Regions from separate parts of the Paenarthrobacter sp. TYUT067 genome, predicted to be linked through region 3. Evidence: riboswitches for the same ligand, from Rfam matches in the RefSeq annotation. Region 3 holds a riboswitch; each other region holds the start of a gene.

Region 1 (6,620 bases), on a different contig from region 3:
TTGGCGATGGCCGCGGCGTCAATGGAGTCGTCAAAGTCGATGGTGGCGATGACGTTGGAGCGGTCCTCGGCGTTTGCGACGAAAGGCGTGGCGTACTCGGAGGCCTCAGCCCAGGAGTAGATGCGGTTGGCAGAATCTGCCGTGCGCTTGCTGGCGAAGTCCAGGCCGCCGTTGCTGTTGAGCCACTGCACCTGTGCGTCCAGGGTCACCAGGGTGGAGAGCGACGGGGTGTTGTAGGTCTGGTTCAGCTTGGAGTTATCAATGGCCGTCTGCAGGTCCAGGAAGTCCGGGATCCAGCGGTCGCTGGCCTTGATGCGTGCAGCACGCTCCAGGGCTGCGGGGGAGAAGAGGCCCAGCCAGAGGCCGCCGTCGGAGGCGAAGTTCTTTTGCGGGGCGAAGTAGTAGACGTCCGATTCGGCAACGTCAACGTCCAGCCCGCCGGCCGCCGAGGTGGCATCCACCAGGACGAGGGAGCCTTCATCAGCACCCTGGACGCGTTTGACGGGCGCAGCCACGCCCGTTGACGTTTCATTCTGGGGCCAAGCGTAGACGTCAACGCCGGCTTCGGCCTGTGCCACCGGGCGGGTTCCGGGTTCGGCCTTGATGATGGAGGAAGCATCGAGGAAGGGTGCCTTGTTGGTGGCGGCAGCGAACTTGGAACCGAACTCACCGAAGGACAAGTGCTGTGCCTTCTTCTCCACCAGGCCAAACGCCGCCACATCCCAGAACGCCGTTGAGCCGCCTACGCCGAGGACAACCTCGTAACCTTCCGGAGCGCGGAAGAACTGGCTGAGTCCTTCACGGACCGAACCCACCAGGTTCTTGACCGGAGCCTGGCGGTGGGAGGTACCCAGGATGGTGGACGATGCTGCAGACAACGCCTCGATCTGTTCCGGGCGAACCTTGGACGGTCCAGCGCCGAAGCGTCCGTCCTTGGGCAGAAGGTCGGCGGGAATGGTGATGCTGTTGTCGCTCACGTGGCGCTCCAATGGGTGTCGGCTAGAGATGGGAGGTGGCATGGGGCATCAACTGCCCCTTCGACACCCCAATTCTGCCTGACACGGCCCGGCCTCAGGAACCTGCCACCGTCATAGTCCGCCACGTGGAATGCGGTCCCACCGAATGCGACCGGAATTATCCAGAGTAATTCCAAATAAGCTAGGCTGGGGGTTGGCGTTCAGGGGGCGGCGGTGCACACCGTCCGCCCTTGCCAGGGACGCGGTACGGTGGAGATTACGCAAGGAACTGCGTTCGAGGAGAGCTGAGCTGGATGACGGATCTGATCGATACCACTGAGATGTATCTTCGGACCATTTTGGAGCTTGAAGAAGAAAACATTGTGGCCCTGCGGGCCCGCATCGCCGAGCGCCTGCGGCACTCCGGCCCCACTGTTTCCCAGACCATCGGACGCATGGAGCGCGATGGCCTGGTGATTGTGTCCAACGACCGCCACCTGGAACTGACGGAAGCGGGCCGGAAGCGCGCCACCGAAGTCATGCGCAAGCACCGCCTCGCGGAGCGCCTGCTGGCCGACGTCATTGGGCTCGATTGGGCCTACGTCCATGATGAAGCGTGCCGCTGGGAGCACGTCATGAGCGAGCGTGTGGAGCGTCGGCTCTACGAGCTCTTGGAACACCCCACGGAGTCTCCCTACGGCAACCCCATCCCCGGACTTGAAGCGCTTGGCGGCCTTGCCAGCCAGCCCTTCCCTCGGCTGGATGTCAACCTTCTCCAGGCAATGGACGGATATGCCGCCGCTACCCGCGTGGTGGTCAGCCGCCTCGCGGAGCCCATCCAGGTTGAGCCGGAGCTCCTGACCCAATTGGACGAAGGCGGAATCCGTCCCGGCGCAAGTGTCTCGCTGGAGCGCGTCGGCGAGTACATCTCCGTCCGTGTTCCGGGCATCGAAGGCGCTTTGGAGCTGCCGCCCGAGGTGGCCGCGCACGTCTTCGTATCCCTCAACTGAGTGTCGCCGGCAGCGCCGTGTCAAACCTCACTTCTGTCACTTTTTAGCGTGCGTGACCTGCGGTTTTCCGAAAATAGTGATAAGGGCTTCTCGCTCTGAGCCCGATCCTGTTGATAACGAATTTATTACCGAAGGCCTTAATCCCCTATAGTTATTTACTAGCGCTGATACCAAAGCGTTACCTGATCCGGAGCCGAGCTCTGCCAGCGGATCAGGTGTGTCACCCACCACTGGCAGAGGCGGGGGAACCACAAGCGGCTGTCTAAAGAAGCAGCCTTGGGGTGAAGTCCGCAGCAGAAGTGCCCACGTATACAAGTCCCTCTTGGGATACCTGTGTGCCGTGAGCGCCTCGCGCGGACCGGGTCTTTGTACTCTCTGACCCGAATCCGACAGCTAACTTCGCAGGCTTTTGAGAGAGGAACAGAGTTTGACATCGCAGAACGTCAGGGGTCGCCGCCGCGCGTCCGGCCCCGCTGCTGAGCTGCGGCCAGCCACCGTCGTCACGGAGATCCGGCCCCGCGCCACCGAGCGTCAAGTGCGCCGCCGTAAGAGCCCCCTGCGCCAGGTTGCCGACTTCGCCGCTGCCAGCGGCGTCGGGCAGAAGGCCGGTGTTGCGCTTGCCGCCACCGGGCTTGCCCTGACTGTCGGCCTGCCGGCCACCAGCCCGGTCATGGCCACCTCGGAATCGGGCCAGACCGAGTCCGCCCTCGCCGTCGCAGCCCCCGCGGGCAGCCAGCCCGAGGTTTCCGCGGCAGCGTCGGCAAAGATCGACTTCAGCCGAGCCGCAGTCGCCACTGCCGCTGACCCCGATGGGAAGTTGAAGCAACTGCTCAGCGCCCAGTCGGCCGGAAGCATCCAGCGCGCATCATCCGTTGGCACCATGGCCAGCCCCCTTGACACACTTACCACGGCATCGCCCTTCGGCTACCGTGTCAGCCCCCTCACGGGCGGCGCCGGCGACTTCCACCGGGGCCAGGACTTCGTTGCCCAGTGCGGCACCGCTGTCCACGCAGCAGCAACCGGCAAGGTCACTTTCGCCGGATGGCACGAATATGGCGGAGGCAACCGTGTGGTTATCGACCACGGCAACGGCCTCGAGACCACGTACAACCACCTGTCGTCCTTCACCGTCCAGGTGGGACAAACCGTCAACCGTGGCGATACCGTCGCGCTGAGCGGCACCACGGGCGCTTCAACCGGCTGCCACCTCCACTTCGAGGTTCAGGTCAACGGTGAAGTCGTAGACCCCATGGGCTGGCTCTAACCAATCTGATGGTCGCCTCTCGCATGTGCGGGACACCCCGTGACCTGAATGTGACATTTGCGTTCAACTGTTGTAGCGTACAGAGCGCATCGGCTTTTTAGGGGGCCGGTGCACTTGAGTGGATTGCCTAGCTCTGCCACCTCTCAAGGTCCGTTCGCATAAATCGTCTGGCAGGGGCGGGGGAACCACTTCTGGTCTTCGTGAGAAGGCCTTGGGGTTAAGTCGCAAAACTTCCTTGGAAGCGGCGCGGCCGGATGACTCCCATCCGAATCCGACAGCTCACCTCGCAGGCATTGGGAGAGGCTACCTACGTGTCATCACGCACTACCCCTGCGCGCCATCGCGCCCAAACGGTTCGCACGAACCCGTTGAACACGCTTTCCAAGGCTGTATCCACCAACGCCGGAACCATGAGCCGTCAGGCCATCGTTCTGGCCGCAGCCTCAGGCCTCGTCCTCACCGTCGGATTGCCCGCACAGGCAGCCGACGCCGATGTTTCCAAGACTGAAGCCTCCAGCACCCAGCAGCTGGTTGTAACGGCAGTGGTTACCGCAGAGCCAACAGCCACCGTTTCCTTCGAGAGCCCCACCGTGGCCACCAAGGAAGCCCCCAAGGTAGTCCAGCGCGCAGCGCAGGTTACCGAACGAGCAACGGCCACCACGGACGAAGCCCCTGAAGCCGTGACGGCTAAGTCCTCCGAGGCCAAGGACCCGGCTGCCAGCGCAGCTGCTTCCGGCCTTGCTGCTATTGCCTACACCGGCATCGGCTCCCCGTACGTTTGGGGCGGAACAACACCTAACGGCTGGGACTGCTCCGGCTTCACCCAGTGGGTCTACGCCCAGGCAGGCATCAGCATCCCGCGCGTGAACGCCTGGACGGCTATGACGCCCACCAGCACTCCTTCTCCCGGCGACCTCGTCATGCAGAACGGCGGAGCCCATGTGGGCATCTACGTCGGCAATGGCATGATGATCAGCGCTTTGAACCCCGGCCAGGGAACGCTGCTGCACTCCGTAGCGTCCACCGGCACCTCCTCGTTCTACACCCTCCGCTAGAAACAACCCGGTTCGGGGTGGGCCGGCATGCCCGCAATGCCGGTCCTACCCGCTACCCGTGTGCACCCCAACGGCGCTCGGATACGAAAAGAGAAAATCATGACCAGTGCAAACAAGCTTGCACGGCACCGCGCTGAGGCCCCCAAGACCAGCTCGCTTGCCGTCATTGCCAAGGCTGTCAGCTCCAACGCCGGTGGCGTTGGCCGCCAGGCAGCAGTGATCGCCGCAGCTTCAGGCCTGGTCCTGACCAGCGGCATCGCGGCCAACGCAGCCGAGACCAACGTTGATCGTGAGTCGACCTCCACGTCCACATTGGACGTCCAGTCCGTAGTGCAGGCCACCATCGCGGCCGACTCCACTGTGGCTATCTCTTACGAGCGTCCCGTGGTTACCACGGTGGAAGCTCCGGCTCCCGTTGTGGTGGAAGAAGCGCCGGCCAAGGTTGAAGCCAAGGTTGAAGCCAAGGAAGCACCTGCGGTTGCCGCCAAGGCCGCTCCTGCAGCCAACGCCACCGTGGCCGTCAGCAACTCAACCCCCGCTCCGGCAGCTCCGGCGGCTTCCAGCGGACTCGGCGCAGCCATCGCTGCAGCTGCTTACGCCCAGCTCGGCGTCACCCAGGACTGCACCATGCTGGTCACCAACTCCCTTGCAGCCGTGGGAATCAACTTCCACGACTGGCCTGCAGGTTACCTCTCCTTGGGCCGCACGGTCAGTGCAGCAGAAGCCCAGCCCGGCGACCTCGCCTACTACGCAAACGGTGGTTTGGCCGGACAGGCGCACATCGCTGTATACGTGGGCAACGGCCAGGCAGTTCACGGTGGATGGAACGGATCCACCACGGCACTGTTCAGCGTCAACGTCGGTTCCGGCCCGGTTTTCATCCGCGTCAACGGCTGATTCACTTTCTTCAGAACACCCCGCAGGCTCCGGCCGGCGGGGTGTTCTGCTTTAACCGCGCATGAACTCTTGCCGACACTGTGAGCGAAACGACAGAAAAATTCGTTGATACGGCATATAAGTGCTTACCCTTATGTTGTCGATCCACAGCCCGTACATGCAGAGGGCAGCCGGCCCTCGTGCCCCTGACGGGTGCGGCCGTGAAGAGGTACGTGCATGCGCACACTCGTTCTGAATGCTGGATATGAACCGCTGGCGGTAATAACATTCCGCCGGGCGCTGGTCCTTGTGCTCACTGGGAAAGCTAGCGTAGTGGCCGAAGGCGACGAGCCTGTCGTCGGGCCACAGGAAATTCTTGGACGCCCGTCCGTGATTCTCCTTAACCGCTACATACGTCCCAAGTACAACAAGGTCACCGCCGTGAGCCGCCGCGGGGTGCTTCGCCGCGACGGTCACCGGTGCGCCTATTGCGGCAAAACAGCCCACACCATAGACCACGTCCACCCCAAATCCAGGGGCGGCGCGGATTCCTGGGAAAACCTGGTTGCGGCGTGCTTGAAATGCAACAACGCCAAAAGCGACCACACACTGGCTGAAATGGGTTGGAAGCTCCGTTTCAAACCCGGGGTGCCCCAGGGAACCATGTGGCAGATCAAAGAACTCGAGAAACCTGCGCCGGACTGGGACCCGTTCCTGTTGCCGGAATCCGCTGCCTGATCGATTTCTGCTGACCTCCGGCCGCCCGGGTAGTCTGGGCGGATGGAGTTCAACGCCGTGATTTTGGCGGGTGGCAGGGCCACCCGCCTCGGCGGCGTGCCCAAACCATGGTTGAAGTACGACGGCGACACCCTCCTTTGGCTCGCACTTCAGGCTGCCCGGGGTGCTTCGGCGGTGGTTGTGGTGGGGCCGGATGAGCCCGGCTCAGGCGGCGGCGAGCAAGGAACCGCCGGGCATCTACCGGACGCTGTTCTGCGGACACGCGAAGAACCTGTATTCGCAGGGCCGGCAGCTGCCATCGCGGCCGGCTTGAGCGCGCTGAAGAATGGCGGTAGGAGCACTCCATGGACGCTGGTGCTTGCCTGCGATATGCCGCATGCATCCCGCGGTGTTGGCCTCCTTTGGGCCGCTCTTGAGTCCAGTCCCGGAATGGAAGGAGCCATGGCCGTCTCTGCCGACGGCCGGAAGCAGCCACTTCTGGGGGCCTACAGTACAGAGGCCCTGGAAAGGGAAGTGGCCGTAGCTTCGGGAGGTTCCGGGTTAACGAACTCATCAGTGTTCCGCCTGCTTGCTAGGCTGAACGTGCTGGACGTTGAAGTCCCCGCTGGGTCCACCGATGACGTGGATACATGGGAGGACGCTGCGGCCTTGGGCATTGACTACGAGTTGGAGGCGGACGTGAAGAGCCAGGAAGAGACGCTCGAGGAATGGTGCCGGACAC
Region 2 (6,620 bases), on a different contig from region 3:
CACCTGACGATCACTCAGGCAAGGCTCCACGTCTGAATCGGCAGAACGGCGCCGCTCGAGTCGCTCCGTACCGCCGCCTGGAACGGCGCGGATCTCCAGCTGTCTGTCCCCCAAGGTCCTGCTTACAATGCCACCCTGCAGGGTGGCCACCACATAGTGATCCGGATTCACGGCACCGGAGACTACCGATTCCCCCAAGCCTGGGCTGGCATCAATGACGGTTTCATGGCGATTCCCCGTCACGGGGTTGGCGGTAAACATGACGCCAGCCGTAGTGGAGTCCACCATCTCCTGCACCACCACAGCCAAGGCCACCGTGGCGTGGTCAATCCCGTTGGTGGTCCGGTAGGCCACGGCACGATCTGTCCAGAGCGAGGCCCAGCAGCGGCTTACGGCGTCCAGGACCGCGTTCACGCCGACTACGTTCAGGAAAGTGTCCTGTTGTCCGGCGAAGCTCGCGAACGGCAGGTCCTCGGCGGTGGCCGAAGACCTGACAGCCACTGCGACGTTATCGCCCAATTCCCCGTACGCCAATCTCACCGATTCGGCGATCCCGGCCGGCACCCCGGAGTCGAGAACCAAAGACCGGGCACGGGTGGCGATCTCACTCAGCCGGTCCAACCCCGCCGCATCAGCCTCCGACAAAGCCGCAAGGACAGGCTCCAGAGCAGCTCCCGAGAGCGCCCGCTGGTACGCAGCAGTCGTGAGGCAAAAGCCGGGTGGCACGGGCAGCCCTGCATTAGCTAACTCGCCAAGATTGGCTGCCTTGCCACCGACCTCCGGAAGCATGTCTCCACGTATTTTTGAGATGTTCCGGACGAACACCGAACTCGAGGCGCCGAGGCTGGCGCCGCGATACTGATCCGGCTCTTCGGGCTCCATACTGTCCATGGATGTGCCGGGCGCCGACTCAGGCAGCGCCGAGCATGGGTCCAAACTTGTGACGGTCCGCCAGCCGGGGATCTTCCCTGTCCGGAACAACCAGCACTGGCCCCTTGGCGTGGTGCAGGACTCCGTCTGATGTTGACCCCAGCAGCATTCCCGCGAATCCGCCTCGGCCACGGGTTCCCAAAACAACCAGCTCGACGCTGCGGCTGGTTTCCACAAGAACATCAACGGGCGAGCCATCCCGGAGGTCCGTCTCAATAGCCAACGAAGGGAAGTGGCTTCTGAGCCAGGCAACACCGGCGTCAAGCTGGACCCTGATATCGGCGAATAGGGCATCGCGGTCCAACGGAGCCGGAACCCACGCCAGGGAACCGCTGTACTGCGGAACAGCGCAGATGACGCGCAGTGTGGCTCCCATACGCTGCGCTTGCTCGGCAGCTTCGAGCACAGCAACGCGTGCTTGCTCGGAGCCGTCAACGCCTACTGCAACCACGTTTTCCACAGTGCGCGGGCCCGTTTTGGCGTGCTCGGCCTTGATGTGTTTGTCCTCGGTGTTCTCACCGAGGCGGTCAGCGCAATAGAGCGGGACCGTCACCGTGGGGCATTTGGCGTGCGCGGGCAGGGCACTACTCACCGAACCCAGGAGGCGCCCGACGAACCCACCGCGACCCCTGCTGCCGAACACCAGCAGCGCGGCCTCCTCGGAAAGGTCCAACAAGACACCAGCGGCATCACCGTTTTCCACGGAAGCATCGACGTCAATGGCATATCCGGAGACTTTGTCCAAGGCTTGACGAACGATCGCATCAGCGCCTTCGCGGATGACGGAATCGTCAACTGTTGCGTAGCCACCGTCCAAGCCGGAGGCCGCGAAAATTGGCACGGAGTACGCCGTGACAATATGCAGCGGAAGCTGGCGGCGCTCCGCCTCCCGTGCGGCCCAAACCAAGGCGCACTGACCGTGCTCTGAACCATCCACCCCGACGACGATGCCACCAGGTTCCACAACCTGGTCCTGGCCGTCCGGTGACTCTTCACTGTGTCTTCCGTGCTGGTCCATGGGGGCCTGCCTCTCCACCTACTGCTTGATGTTCCGGCTATTCTGCCAGAGGATCCCGGCCTAGAACTTCCAGACTGTTTTGTTGCCAACGGCCGGGGCAGGAGAAACCCGGAAATTCCTCCTCCCAATGCTCACTATTCTCGGTCAGCAGTGGCGAATCAAGACGACATTGGGCTATGTGCATAACGGTCAGGGCTCGGTTCCCGGCGGTCCCTGGGGTGCTCGCGGCGAAGAGACAAAACGCGCAGGCGGAGAGGCTATCCATGGCCGAAAAAGTTCGGTAGTGTTCGAGTCACCGAATGGCCGGAAAACGTGTCTCACACCACACGCCCCGGTCATTTACTTGCGGCCGCTTGGGGAACTCGGACGCGATCCCACGCGATGCCGAAAGGCACACACGTCAAGGAGGAACCAAGCAGTGTCACTCACGCCTGATTCCGGCACGGAACGCACCACCACCGTGATCATCGGAGCCGGCCTGTCCGGCTTGGCAGTTGCCAGCGAACTCAGCCGCTACGGCGTGGGTTCGATCGTGGTAGACGGGTTCGGCGCGTTATCCACTACTGGACCGTCCGTCCATACAGGCATGCTCCAACGCACCGACGCCGCAGATCCGACAGCAATGCAGGAACGCAACGAAATCCTTCGCCACCTGAGGAACTACGCTGCCAGTCATCAACTGGACGTTCGTAACACCACTCGCGCTGTCCGCTTGGATTTCCTGGGCTCAGATCCCTCACGGCATATCGGATACGGTGTGGCCGCCAGCATGACAACCACAGGCCTGAGGACCGGGCTCCACGCATCCGGCCCCCACGAATCCCATCCTCGCCAGTGGGCAATCCACACAGCCCAAGGCGTTCTTCTGGCAGACCACGTAGTAGTGACACGCTGCGCCCAAAGCCAGCTACGGCGCATGCTGGCCGAACTTGGCATTGCAGTCGGACAGAATCTTGCCGCGGCCATGCGGGCCGTGGGAATGCACCTGGTGGGCGTCGGAGACCTCATCACTCCGTCCCCCAAGGAAGTGCTGCGGCAAGCCAAAGCAGTGGGTCAGGCCATCTCCTCCAAGGTTGCCCTGCCGGCGGGTCCCGGCGTCGCCATCGCCTAGGAAGTCCCGCAAGCAAACGCGCTACCACCCCCGCAAGCCAGCCAAGTCCGCCGTCGTACGTCCCGCACTGAACTTTTACGAACAGAACTTAACGCCAAAGGCCGGTGCCTCCGGAGACATAAGTCTTCGAAGGCACCGGCCTTTGAACTGAAGCGTGAGGCTTTATGCGCCAGCGCGTACGTAGGTCAGGGGACCCGTTGCGGTCAACCAGCTGATCGGGTGGATGCCCGTCTGGTTGCCGTTGATGCCACCGCTGATGGCCTGGCCGTTGCCGATGTAGATAGCAACGTGGCCGGACTGGACGATCATGTCACCGGGCTGGGGATCGCTGACGACCTTGCCGTAGTTCATGAACTGCATGGGACCGAGGTCGCCTACGGGGATGCCTGCGGAACCAAGGGCCTTTTCGACCATGGCGGTGCAGTCCTGGAAGATACCGATCTGTGCGTAAGCCGAAGCAACCATGGCTGCGTTGACGCCGCCGGCGGCGGGGGCAGCTGCAGGAGCAGCGGCAACCGGTGCGGGTGCGGCAGCAACAGGAGCAGCAACCGCGGCCTGAGCGGCAACGGGAGCTGCAGCAGCAGCCGTGGTGACAGCTGCCTTCTTGGCTACAGGGGCCTCAACAACGGGGGCCGGCTTTTCGATGACCGGAGCTGCTACGGAAGCAACTGCGGGACGCTCAAAGTTGACGGTAGCCGTTGACAGGGCGGTAACAACCTTGGTGGGTGCCTCGGAAACGGTCTCGGCAACCGTTGCGGGGCTGGAATCGCGCTGAACCGGGGTCTCAGCTGCGTGAGCAGCAATGGAACCGGTCAAAACGAGGCCCGAGGCTGCTGCGATAACAGCTGCCTGACGACCAGCGCCTGAAGCGTTGCTGGCAACTGCCTTCGAGATGGAGATGAACGGATTAGGACGTACGCTGTCCGCCTTACGACGGCCGCGAAGAATGCGTGAAGACATGAAAGAGCCTCTCCCGATGCCTGCGAGGTTAGCTGTCGGATTCGGATGGGAGTCACCCGGCCACTATCTCCCGCTGTTCAGCGAAAGCATCGTGACTTCACCCCAAGGCACGCTCGAAAGCGACCTAAATTGGGTTCCCCGTCTCTGCCGTAGGTTTGTCTGCGAACGGATTCCGGACTGCGGCAGAGCTAGGCAATCAGGCCGGAAGTGCCCGCTACGTGGAACAGGCACAGGAACTACGGTACGCGATGATTCTCCCGAAGTCACATTTAAGTAACGGGAAGTGAGCTTCTGGCGTGTCGCGGTAACCGATTCGAGATATTCGCAGGTACGTAGAAAACCGCGCTATTCCGCGGGAATATCGGCATCTGGCTCGTTCGAAGCCGCCAATTTTTTCCGTGCGGTAACGGCGAGATAAATTACGAGACCCACCGCCACAACAGCCAGCCCCACAATGCTCCAAGGGAAAGGTTGGGAGGCGTCGGCGGCTGGCTCATTGTTACCGGCAGTCCCTGGTGCGGCGGTGCCCACTGTTGGTACCGCAGCTGAGGAAGCCGAAGCCGCTGGTGAGGCACCCGCCGTACCACTCGCCGACGTCGAGCCTCCTGCGGCGGCTGTGAACGTGAAGGTGCCCTCAATCGGGTGCGAGTCGGAGCTGACCACGCGCCATACCACCGTGAACTCGCCGGCAGGGGCACCCTCGCGGAGCTTCTGAACGGCCTGGTTGTCGATGATTTCGACCGGACCGTCCGCCCAGTTCTCGCCGCCGGCCGTCACCGTTACGCCCGAACCGATCGCGAGCGGGCGGTTGTTGAACGTAATGGAGACCGACGCCGGGACTTCCGCCACGCGGGCACCGTTGGCTGGCGCTGTGGACTCGGCGACGTCGTGCGCGGACGCCGGTGCCGCTGCAAACAGCAGGGCGGAAGCAAAAGCAAGAGCAGCGACGACGGCGGCCAGAAGCGGGCGGATGGTACGCATGGGGCGGTTTCTCCTAGTGTTGGCTTCCTTACAGACTAGGCGAATCGTTGGGAGGGCCCGCACCGGACAACATAGGATTTGAGAGCAAACTCCCCCTCGATCCCCGGAGACCTTCATGCTTAAACAAGGTTCTGCAGTCGACCGCTACTTCAAGATCTCCGAACGTGGATCCACATATTCGCGGGAAATCCGTGGCGGCTTCGCGACCTTCTTCGCCATGAGCTACATCGTGGTGCTCAATCCACTGATCCTCTCCGGACCCGATTCGAGTGGCGCGTCGCTGGGTTTCACCGCCGTGGCGGCCACCACGGCGTTCGTTGCCGGCATCCTGACCATCCTCATGGGAGCCTGGGCCAAGCACCCGTTCGCCGTGGCCACAGGCTTGGGCGTCAACGCGTTCGTCGCAGTCACGGTGGCATCGCACCCCGGGCTGACATGGCCGGACATGATGGGACTCGTGGTACTTTCGGGCATCACCATGCTCATCCTGGTGCTGACCGGATTCCGGACTGCAGTGTTCAAGGCGGTGCCCGAAGCCCTCAAAACGGCAATCGTTGTGGGCATTGGCCTCTTCATCGCCCTCATCGGCCTGGTTAACGCCGGTTTCGTCCGGCGCATCCCCGACGCCGCCGGAACCACCGTTCCACTCGGTTTGGGCGTGGACGGCAAGCTCCTTGGCTGGCCCACCCTGGTATTCGCAGTGGGCCTGATCCTCACCATCGCACTGGTGGTCCGGAAGGTCCGCGGAGCCATCCTGATAGGTATCGTTGTGTCCACCGCGCTGGCTGCCATCCTCGAGTTCACTCTCCACATTGGCCCAAGCTTTGACGGCACCAACGTCAACCCCCGCGGCTGGTCCCTGGTGGCCCCCAAGCTCAGTGAATGGGGCGCACCGGACCTGTCCCTGATCGGCAAGGCCAACCCGTTCGGCGCCTTTGAGCACCTCGGTTTCATCGGTGCAGCTTTGCTGGCATTCGTGATCCTGCTCAGCATCTTCTTCGACGCCATGGGCACCATGGTGGGCCTGGCCAACGAGGCCGGGACAGTGGATAAGGACGGGAACATCCCCAACGTGGACCGGGTACTCCAAGTGGACGCGCTCGGCGCGATCGTGGGCGGTGGGGCCTCTGTTTCGTCCAACCAGATCTTTGTGGAGTCCGGTGCCGGGATCGGCGAAGGTGCACGAACCGGGCTCGCCTCGATCGTCACCGGCGCACTCTTCCTGGTTGCCATGTTCTTCACTCCCCTGATCAACCTGGTGCCGTTCGAGGCCGTGGCCCCCGCCCTGGTAGTGGTGGGCTTCATGATGGTCTCCCAGGTGGGCAAGATCGACTGGCAGGACTGGGGCGTCGGAATTCCCGCGTTCCTGACCATCGCGCTCATGCCGTTCACCTACTCGATTGCCAACGGCCTCGGCGCGGGCTTCATCTCCTACGTCCTGATCCGCACCTTCCAGGGCCGCGCCCGCGAAGTCCACCCGCTGATGTGGGCTGTGGCTGCTGCCTTCCTGCTGTTCTTCGGCATCGGAACCGTGGAAGAGCTGCTGGGCGTCAAGTAGCCCAGTCCGGGATTTCAGACACTCCCGGCGCTGGGCCACTGGTTTTTGGGCCCCGCGTCGGG
Region 3 (6,620 bases):
AAACAGTTGTTGTCCAACCACACTAAATGGCGGTTCAACAAATTTCCCGAAAAAATCTGCTACAAGCTGTAGAAACAGCTCTCTCGCTAGTGTTGGGTTCACAGCGTCCTCACAGGACCGGCAAAGCGCTGGCTAACCAGCAGAACGGAGAGTTGTCCCATGGCCTCCTCGCACTCCATGACCAACAACCTTCCCCAACTCTCCCATCCGGACGGCTCCCCCATCCGCGCCCTTGTGGTGGACGATGAACCCAGCCTCGCCGAGCTCATGAGCATGGGACTTCGAATGGCGGGCTGGTCCGTGGCAGTGGCCGGGGACGGGCCCGGGGCCGTAAAACTGGCCAAGGACTTTCGCCCTGACGTGCTGGTCCTGGACGTCATGCTGCCCGGCTTCGACGGCGTGGAGGTCCTCAATCGCATCCGCACCTTCGCCCCGGAAGTTCCCGCACTGTTCCTCACCGCCAAGGACGCCGTGCAGGATCGGATCGTTGGGCTCGCCGCCGGAGGGGACGACTACGTCACCAAGCCCTTCAGCATGGAAGAGGTCCTCCTACGCCTCCACCGTCTGGTCCAGCGTTCCGGGGTGGCGGCCATGGACACTTCCGAGCTTGTGGTGGGAGATCTCACGCTGAACGTGGACACCCGCGAAGTCACCCGGGCCGGCGAGGACATCCCGCTCACAGCCACCCAGTTTGAACTTTTGCGCTACCTCATGGAAAACCCCAAACGGGTGGTCAGCAAGGCCCAGATTCTGGACCGGGTGTGGGACTACGACTTCGGTGGCCAGGCCAACATCGTGGAACTCTACATCTCCTACCTACGCAAGAAGATCGAAGCCAACCATCCGCCCATGATCCACACCATCCGTGGCGCCGGGTACGTCATCAAGCCAGCGGACTAGGCGTTGAGCACACTGTCAGGAGTGGCCAAAAGCTCCCGTATTCCCGGAAATCCACAGCGCAGCTGGCTGAACCCGTCCACCTGGCACCTGCGGACACGCCTGGTCCTGGTGGCCATGGCGCTCCTGGTGGCCATCTGCGGAGCAGTGGGCATTGTCAGCTACGCGTCCATGGACATGGTCTTCAACAGGCAGCTCGATAGGCAATTGGAGCAGGCGTCCAGCCGCGCGACCGACTTCGGCAGGCCGCCGTCGAACTTTCCCACCAACCCCTCCGGAAGGCCTGACCCGCTGGAAGCGCGCGGACAGGCCGCGGGAACGCTCAACGCGAGGATCGACGGCTCAACCGTGAGGAGTTCGGGGCTCATCGACGCCCAAGGCAACCGCGTTTCACTCTCCGCAGCCGATGAGCAGGTCCTGTTGTCGCTCCCCAAGGACAACGTCCCGGTGGATCGGTCCCTGTCCAATGGTGACTACCGGCTGGTGGCAGTGGACACCTACGGTGATGTGATCGTGACGGGACTGCCCTTGGCGGACAAGCAAAGCGCCGAGGCCTCGCTGGTGTGGACCATGGTGTTGGTTTCGTTGGGCGGATTGGTACTGATCGGCCTCGCCGGAACAGTGATCATCCGGCGGACCATGCGGCCGCTTGAGCAGCTCTCCGAGGTTGCCACCAAGGTTTCGCGCCTCCCCCTCGACGCCGGTGAGGTGGCACTTGCGGTGCGCGTACCGCCGTCGGCCGCTCATCCCGGAACGGAAGTTGGAAGCGTTGGCCATGCTCTGAACCAGATGCTGGAGAACGTCGCCAGTGCGTTGGAAGCACGGCAGGAAAGCGAAACCAAGGTGCGTCAGTTCGTCGCTGATGCCTCACACGAACTCCGCACACCGCTCACCGCGATCCGAGGCTACACGGAGTTGCTGAGGATGACCGAGACCTTCACCGACGATGGCCGCAAGTCGCTGGCAAGGGTCCAAAGCCAATCGGAGCGCATGACCACGCTGGTTGAGGACCTGCTGCTGCTGGCGCGCCTGGACGAGGGGCAGCCCGTGAAAGTCGAGGACGTTGACCTGACCCAGTTGGTGATCGAAACCGTCAGTGATGAGAAGGTCATGGCGCCGGATCACATCTGGCACCTCCAGCTCCCCGATGAACCTGTGACAGTCCGCGGCGATGTAACGCAATTGCACCAGGTGCTTGCCAACCTGCTGTCCAACGCGCGCAAACATACCGATCCCGGCACCACCGTGGTGACAGGCGTCATGCTCTCCGCTGATGGCAGCGCAGTGGTCACAGTGACGGACAACGGCCCGGGCATTCCGGTCGATTTCCAAGGCCGGATCTTCTCCCGTTTTGCCCGCGCTGATGCCGCGAGATCGGGTTCTGAAGGCACCTCGGGACTGGGCCTTTCCATTGTGGATTCGATTGTTGCCGCCCATGGTGGCACCGTGGAGGTGACGTCCAGGCCCGGGCGCACTGAGTTCGCGCTGCGACTTCCCACGGTAAGCACCGGAGAAGGTCAGGCACGCCGGCAAGGCGACTCACCGGCGTCGTGATCTCTGTTACCTAAATGTGACTTCTGAAGAAACCTCCTGTACCGTCGAAAGGGTGGGTTTCCCCAAGGACCCACATCCGGGATGCGCCGAGCTCTGCCACTTCCCGGAGTCCGTTCTTCTTTGAGGCAGAGACGGGGGACCCACAGTCTCCGGGCCTGGCAATGTGCCGCCCTAGGGGTGAAGCCGCAGCGTGACGCGCGGCCGGATGACCTCATCCGAACCCGACAGCTAACTCCGCAGGCGCTGAGAGGTCACACAACATGTCTGAATTTAACGATCAGACGCGCCCTTCTGCGCGTCACCGCGACGAACACAACGCACCGCTCACCAAGTCGCAGTCCGTCCTCAAGAACGCTGCCCGCCAGGGTAAGTCCGGCCACCGCATGTCAGTCGTAGCCGGCGTTGTTGCAGCCGCACTGGGTGTTGCATCGCTCGGAACCGCCGCAAACGCCGCGTTGACTCTCCCTGAGGCGAGCCGCGTTGCCGGGACCCAGGCTGCTGCCCAGGTCAGCGCCAACAAGTCAGCTGAAATCTCCGCTTCCTTGGATGCTGCCGCCGCCAAGGGCGCAGCTGACCGGGCTGCCGCGGACAAGGCAGCTGCTGAGAAGGCCGCTGCCGACAAGGCTGCCGCTGACCAGGCCGCTGCTGAGAAGGCTGCCGCTGACGCTGCAGCCAAGCAAGCCGCCGACGCCGCTGCCGCCCAAGCCGCAGCTGAGAAGGCTGCCGCTGACGCTGCAGCCAAGCAAGCCGCCGACGCCGCTGCTGCCGCCGCCGCTGCGGAAGCTGCAGCTGCCGCTGCCACCCCGAAAGCCGTGGACGACCCCGCCGCTGCCAAGGCCTACGCCGCCAGCATCCTGGGCAACTACGGCTGGAGCGCAGCTGAGATGACCGCGCTGAACACCCTGTGGGAGAAGGAATCCAACTGGAGGACCACTGCCACCAACGCTTCCAGCGGCGCGTATGGCATTGTCCAGTCCCTCCCGGCCGGCAAGATGGCCTCCGCTGGTGCTGACTGGCAGACCAACTACCAGACCCAGATCAAGTGGGGCCTGAACTACATCAAGGAGCGCTACGGATCCCCGTCCGCCGCTCTGGGCTTCCACTTGGCCAATAACTGGTACTAAGCCAGACCGCTTCATTGCCGCGCCCGTTCCCGCCGTCCGCCCCAGTACCCACTGGAGCGGATGGCGGGAACGGGTGCGGCTTTTGCTGTTTTACAGGCGCCACCCGTGGTTCACAGGCGCTGCCCATGGTTCACAGGCGCCACCCGTGGTTCACAGCGCGGTCACAGCATACGCCTAAAGCCCACATAATCGGCCGTTGCATGCTGGACATATGACGCTCACAGCTCCCCGGCCAGCACTGCATAGGACGGTGCAAGGCCCTCCCGCCAGCACACCCGCGCTGGCTCCCGTCCTGGACATCGCCATACCCGTGTTCAACCAGGAAGTCCGCCTGGAAGAAGACGTTCGCAGGCTACACGGGCACCTTGCAGACACTCTTCCGCACACCTTCCGGATCACTGTGGTGGACAACGCCAGCACGGACGGCACCCTGCGGATCGCCGAACGCCTGGCGAGGGAATTCCCCGAGCTTATGGTGGTCCGTCTTGATCGAAGGGGCCGCGGAAACTCCCTCCGTAAGATCTGGTTGTCCTCCGCGTCACCGCTGCTTGCCTATATAGACCTGGACCTGTCCTTCGACCTTTCGGCCGTGGCTCCTCTTCTGGCCCCGCTGATGTCGGGCCACTCAGACCTCGCTGTCGGCACGCGTCTGGCAAAGGCTTCGCACGGGACATTCAGCCACCACGGTGACGTCATTGCACGCGCCTACAATTTTCTGTTGCGCGTCCTGACGGGAGCGCGCTTCTCCGATGCTGAGTGCGGGTTCAAAGCCATTCGTGCCGACGTCGCCCGCCAGCTGCTCCCCTACACCCGCGATGAAGCATGGTTTTTCGACACCGAACTGCTGATCATCGCTGACCGCTCCGCTCTGCGCATTCATGAGGTGCCGGTGGACTGGAGCGACAATCCCGACGCAAGTGTCGACGTCGTACGTACCCTTTTGACCGACCTCAAAGGGTTGGCGGGGCTGACCCGCAAACTGCGCCGCGGGACAATTCCCATCGCCGGGCTTCGCGCCGAACTGGGCCGGGGCCCTCACCGGCACTGAACTTTCCGAAGAGCGCTACGCCTCCGGTTCGGCCTCCACCGCGCCCCGTACGGCCGCGATGGACGCGGCCACATCACCAGCGTCCGTGGTCCAGTTGCTCACAGAGATCCGCAGGATCTCACGTCCTCGCCATGACGAACCGGACATCCACACCCCGCCCTCGGCCATGAGCCGCTGGGTGATGCGGTGCGTGCGATCGTCACTGCCGAAACTCACGGAGACCTGCGTGAACACGACGTCGTTAAGCACTTCCACTCCCGGGATCGCGGATAGTCCTTCAGCCAAAGCACGGGCATTTGCCGCAAGACGGTCCACCATGGAAATCACGCCGTCCCGGCCCAGCTGCCTCAGTGCCGCCCACACCGGAATGCCGCGGGCGCGGCGGGACATCTCCGGAACTTTCTCGAAAGGGTCCCCCGGTCCGGCATCAGTGGCTATCAGGTAACTGGTGTGAACACTGAAAGCACGCCTCAAGGCTTCCGGGCGGGCCACGATTGCCAGGCCACAGTCGTAGGGGACGTTCAGGGTTTTGTGTGCGTCCGTTGCCCACGAGTCGGCGTCCTCAACACCGGCCAGCCGGGTACGCAGCGTTGGGCTCACAACGGCCCACAAACCAAAGGCGCCGTCCACATGTACCCATGCACCGCGATCGTGGGCCACGGCTATGGCCTCCTCCATGGGATCAAACGCACCGGAGTGGAGGTTGCCGGCCTGCAGGCAAACCAAGGATGGCCCCGGCTGCTGATCCATGGCATCGGCCAAGGCATCGGGAAATATCCTGCCCTCGTCGTCGGCGTCTACCGGAACGCATGCGCCCAAGCCCAGGTACCGCAACGCGAGATCGACGGCGGCGTGCCGTTCCCGTCCTGCAAAGGTTGTGATGCGCGGCGCGCCGGTAAGTCCCAGAGCCTCCAGATCCCAGCCCGCCTCGTCCATTAAGTACTGGCGGCCAGCCGCCAGCCCCACGAAATTGGCGGTGGTGGCGCCAGTGGTGAATCCGACGTCGGCGGTGGCGGGCAGGTGCAGGAGGTCCAAAAGCCAGGCGGCGGCAGATTCTTCAATCGCGGCGGCGGCGGGGGTGGCGAACCGGAGCCCTGTGTTCTGGTCCCAGGCGGAGACGAGCCAATCGGCGGCCATGGCAGCAGGGAGGGTTCCGCCCATCACCCACCCAAAGAATCGACCGGACTGGATCGCCATGAGCCCGGGCTCAGCCAGTGCGGCGAGCTCATCAATGACTTCGGCGGCATCAGTGGCTCCGGCCGGAAGACGCGGCAGGATGCTCCCGGCCACCTGATCGGCATCCGAGGAAGGACGGACAGAACGGGTAGGGACAGACGCAAGCCAGTCACCGGCGTGGACCATGGCCCGCTCCAATGCAGCACCGTACGCCTCCGGCATCGCAGACATGCGCACAGCCTACGCCCGGTTCACTGCGCCGAACAGACCGGGCAGAAAACCTTAGAGCGTTAGCGTCAGGAGGTGCCCGCCGTCGTCGTCCTTTACTGCGGTGACCGTCACTGCGGTGTAGTCCGGGATCCGCCACATGCCCGGTTCCAATTCGCCGCCGGCCTTGCCCACCACAACGGTCCGCATCCCCGCTGCACGGGCCGCCGCAATACCGGCAGGCGCGTCTTCGAAAACCACGACGTCGGCCGGGTCGGCTCCCAGGAGCGCCGCCGCCTTAAGGTACCCCTCCGGGTGCGGCTTACCGCGGGTGACTGACTCGGCGGTGACCGCGGTGGACGGCATGGCGAGCCCGGCCGCCTCCATGCGGATCCCGGCAAGGATGCTGTCGGCGGAGGTGACAAGCGCGATCGCTTCATCGGGCAGCGCGGCCAGCACGGCTGCCGCGCCGGGGAGGGCGATCACGCCATCCGTCCGGGACCGTTCCATCTCGCCAAGCTCAGCGGTCAAAGCTTCAAAATCAGCACCGGCGGGCGCGTACCGGCGCACGGTGTCGCCGGCTTGGACGCCGTGGGAGGTGCGGAGGATCTCGT

The links. Region 3 has a riboswitch for cyclic di-AMP ahead of MOD31_RS00660 (hypothetical protein). Riboswitches for the same ligand answer to the same signal wherever they lie in the genome.
Region 1: another riboswitch for cyclic di-AMP. It lies ahead of MOD31_RS15215 (C40 family peptidase); the one in region 3 lies ahead of MOD31_RS00660 (hypothetical protein).
Region 2: another riboswitch for cyclic di-AMP. It lies ahead of MOD31_RS15655 (NlpC/P60 family protein); the one in region 3 lies ahead of MOD31_RS00660 (hypothetical protein).

What each region holds. Positions count from the first base shown of each region.
Region 1 is NZ_JAMOIT010000016.1:89,962-96,581, reverse strand. It holds gene serC (phosphoserine transaminase) at 1-977, opposite strand, end outside; gene MOD31_RS15225 (metal-dependent transcriptional regulator) at 1,271-1,966, shown strand; cyclic di-AMP (ydaO/yuaA leader) riboswitch at 2,148-2,389, shown strand; gene MOD31_RS15220 (M23 family metallopeptidase) at 2,394-3,230, shown strand; cyclic di-AMP (ydaO/yuaA leader) riboswitch at 3,369-3,537, shown strand; gene MOD31_RS15215 (C40 family peptidase) at 3,542-4,285, shown strand; gene MOD31_RS15210 (NlpC/P60 family protein) at 4,385-5,182, shown strand; gene MOD31_RS15205 (HNH endonuclease) at 5,399-5,899, shown strand; gene MOD31_RS15200 (NTP transferase domain-containing protein) at 5,942-6,620, shown strand, end outside.
Region 2 is NZ_JAMOIT010000017.1:38,255-44,874, reverse strand. It holds gene MOD31_RS15670 (PEP/pyruvate-binding domain-containing protein) at 1-891, opposite strand, end outside; gene MOD31_RS15665 (universal stress protein) at 911-1,948, opposite strand; gene MOD31_RS15660 (FAD-binding protein) at 2,367-3,059, shown strand; gene MOD31_RS15655 (NlpC/P60 family protein) at 3,222-4,019, opposite strand; cyclic di-AMP (ydaO/yuaA leader) riboswitch at 4,023-4,214, opposite strand; gene MOD31_RS15650 (copper resistance CopC family protein) at 4,365-5,000, opposite strand; gene MOD31_RS15645 (NCS2 family permease) at 5,116-6,558, shown strand.
Region 3 is NZ_JAMOIT010000001.1:152,075-158,694, forward strand. It holds gene MOD31_RS00650 (response regulator transcription factor) at 160-900, shown strand; gene MOD31_RS00655 (HAMP domain-containing sensor histidine kinase) at 904-2,451, shown strand; cyclic di-AMP (ydaO/yuaA leader) riboswitch at 2,526-2,706, shown strand; gene MOD31_RS00660 (hypothetical protein) at 2,712-3,575, shown strand; gene MOD31_RS00665 (glycosyltransferase) at 3,787-4,623, shown strand; gene MOD31_RS00670 (aminotransferase class V-fold PLP-dependent enzyme) at 4,639-6,030, opposite strand; gene MOD31_RS00675 (HAD-IA family hydrolase) at 6,082-6,620, opposite strand, start outside.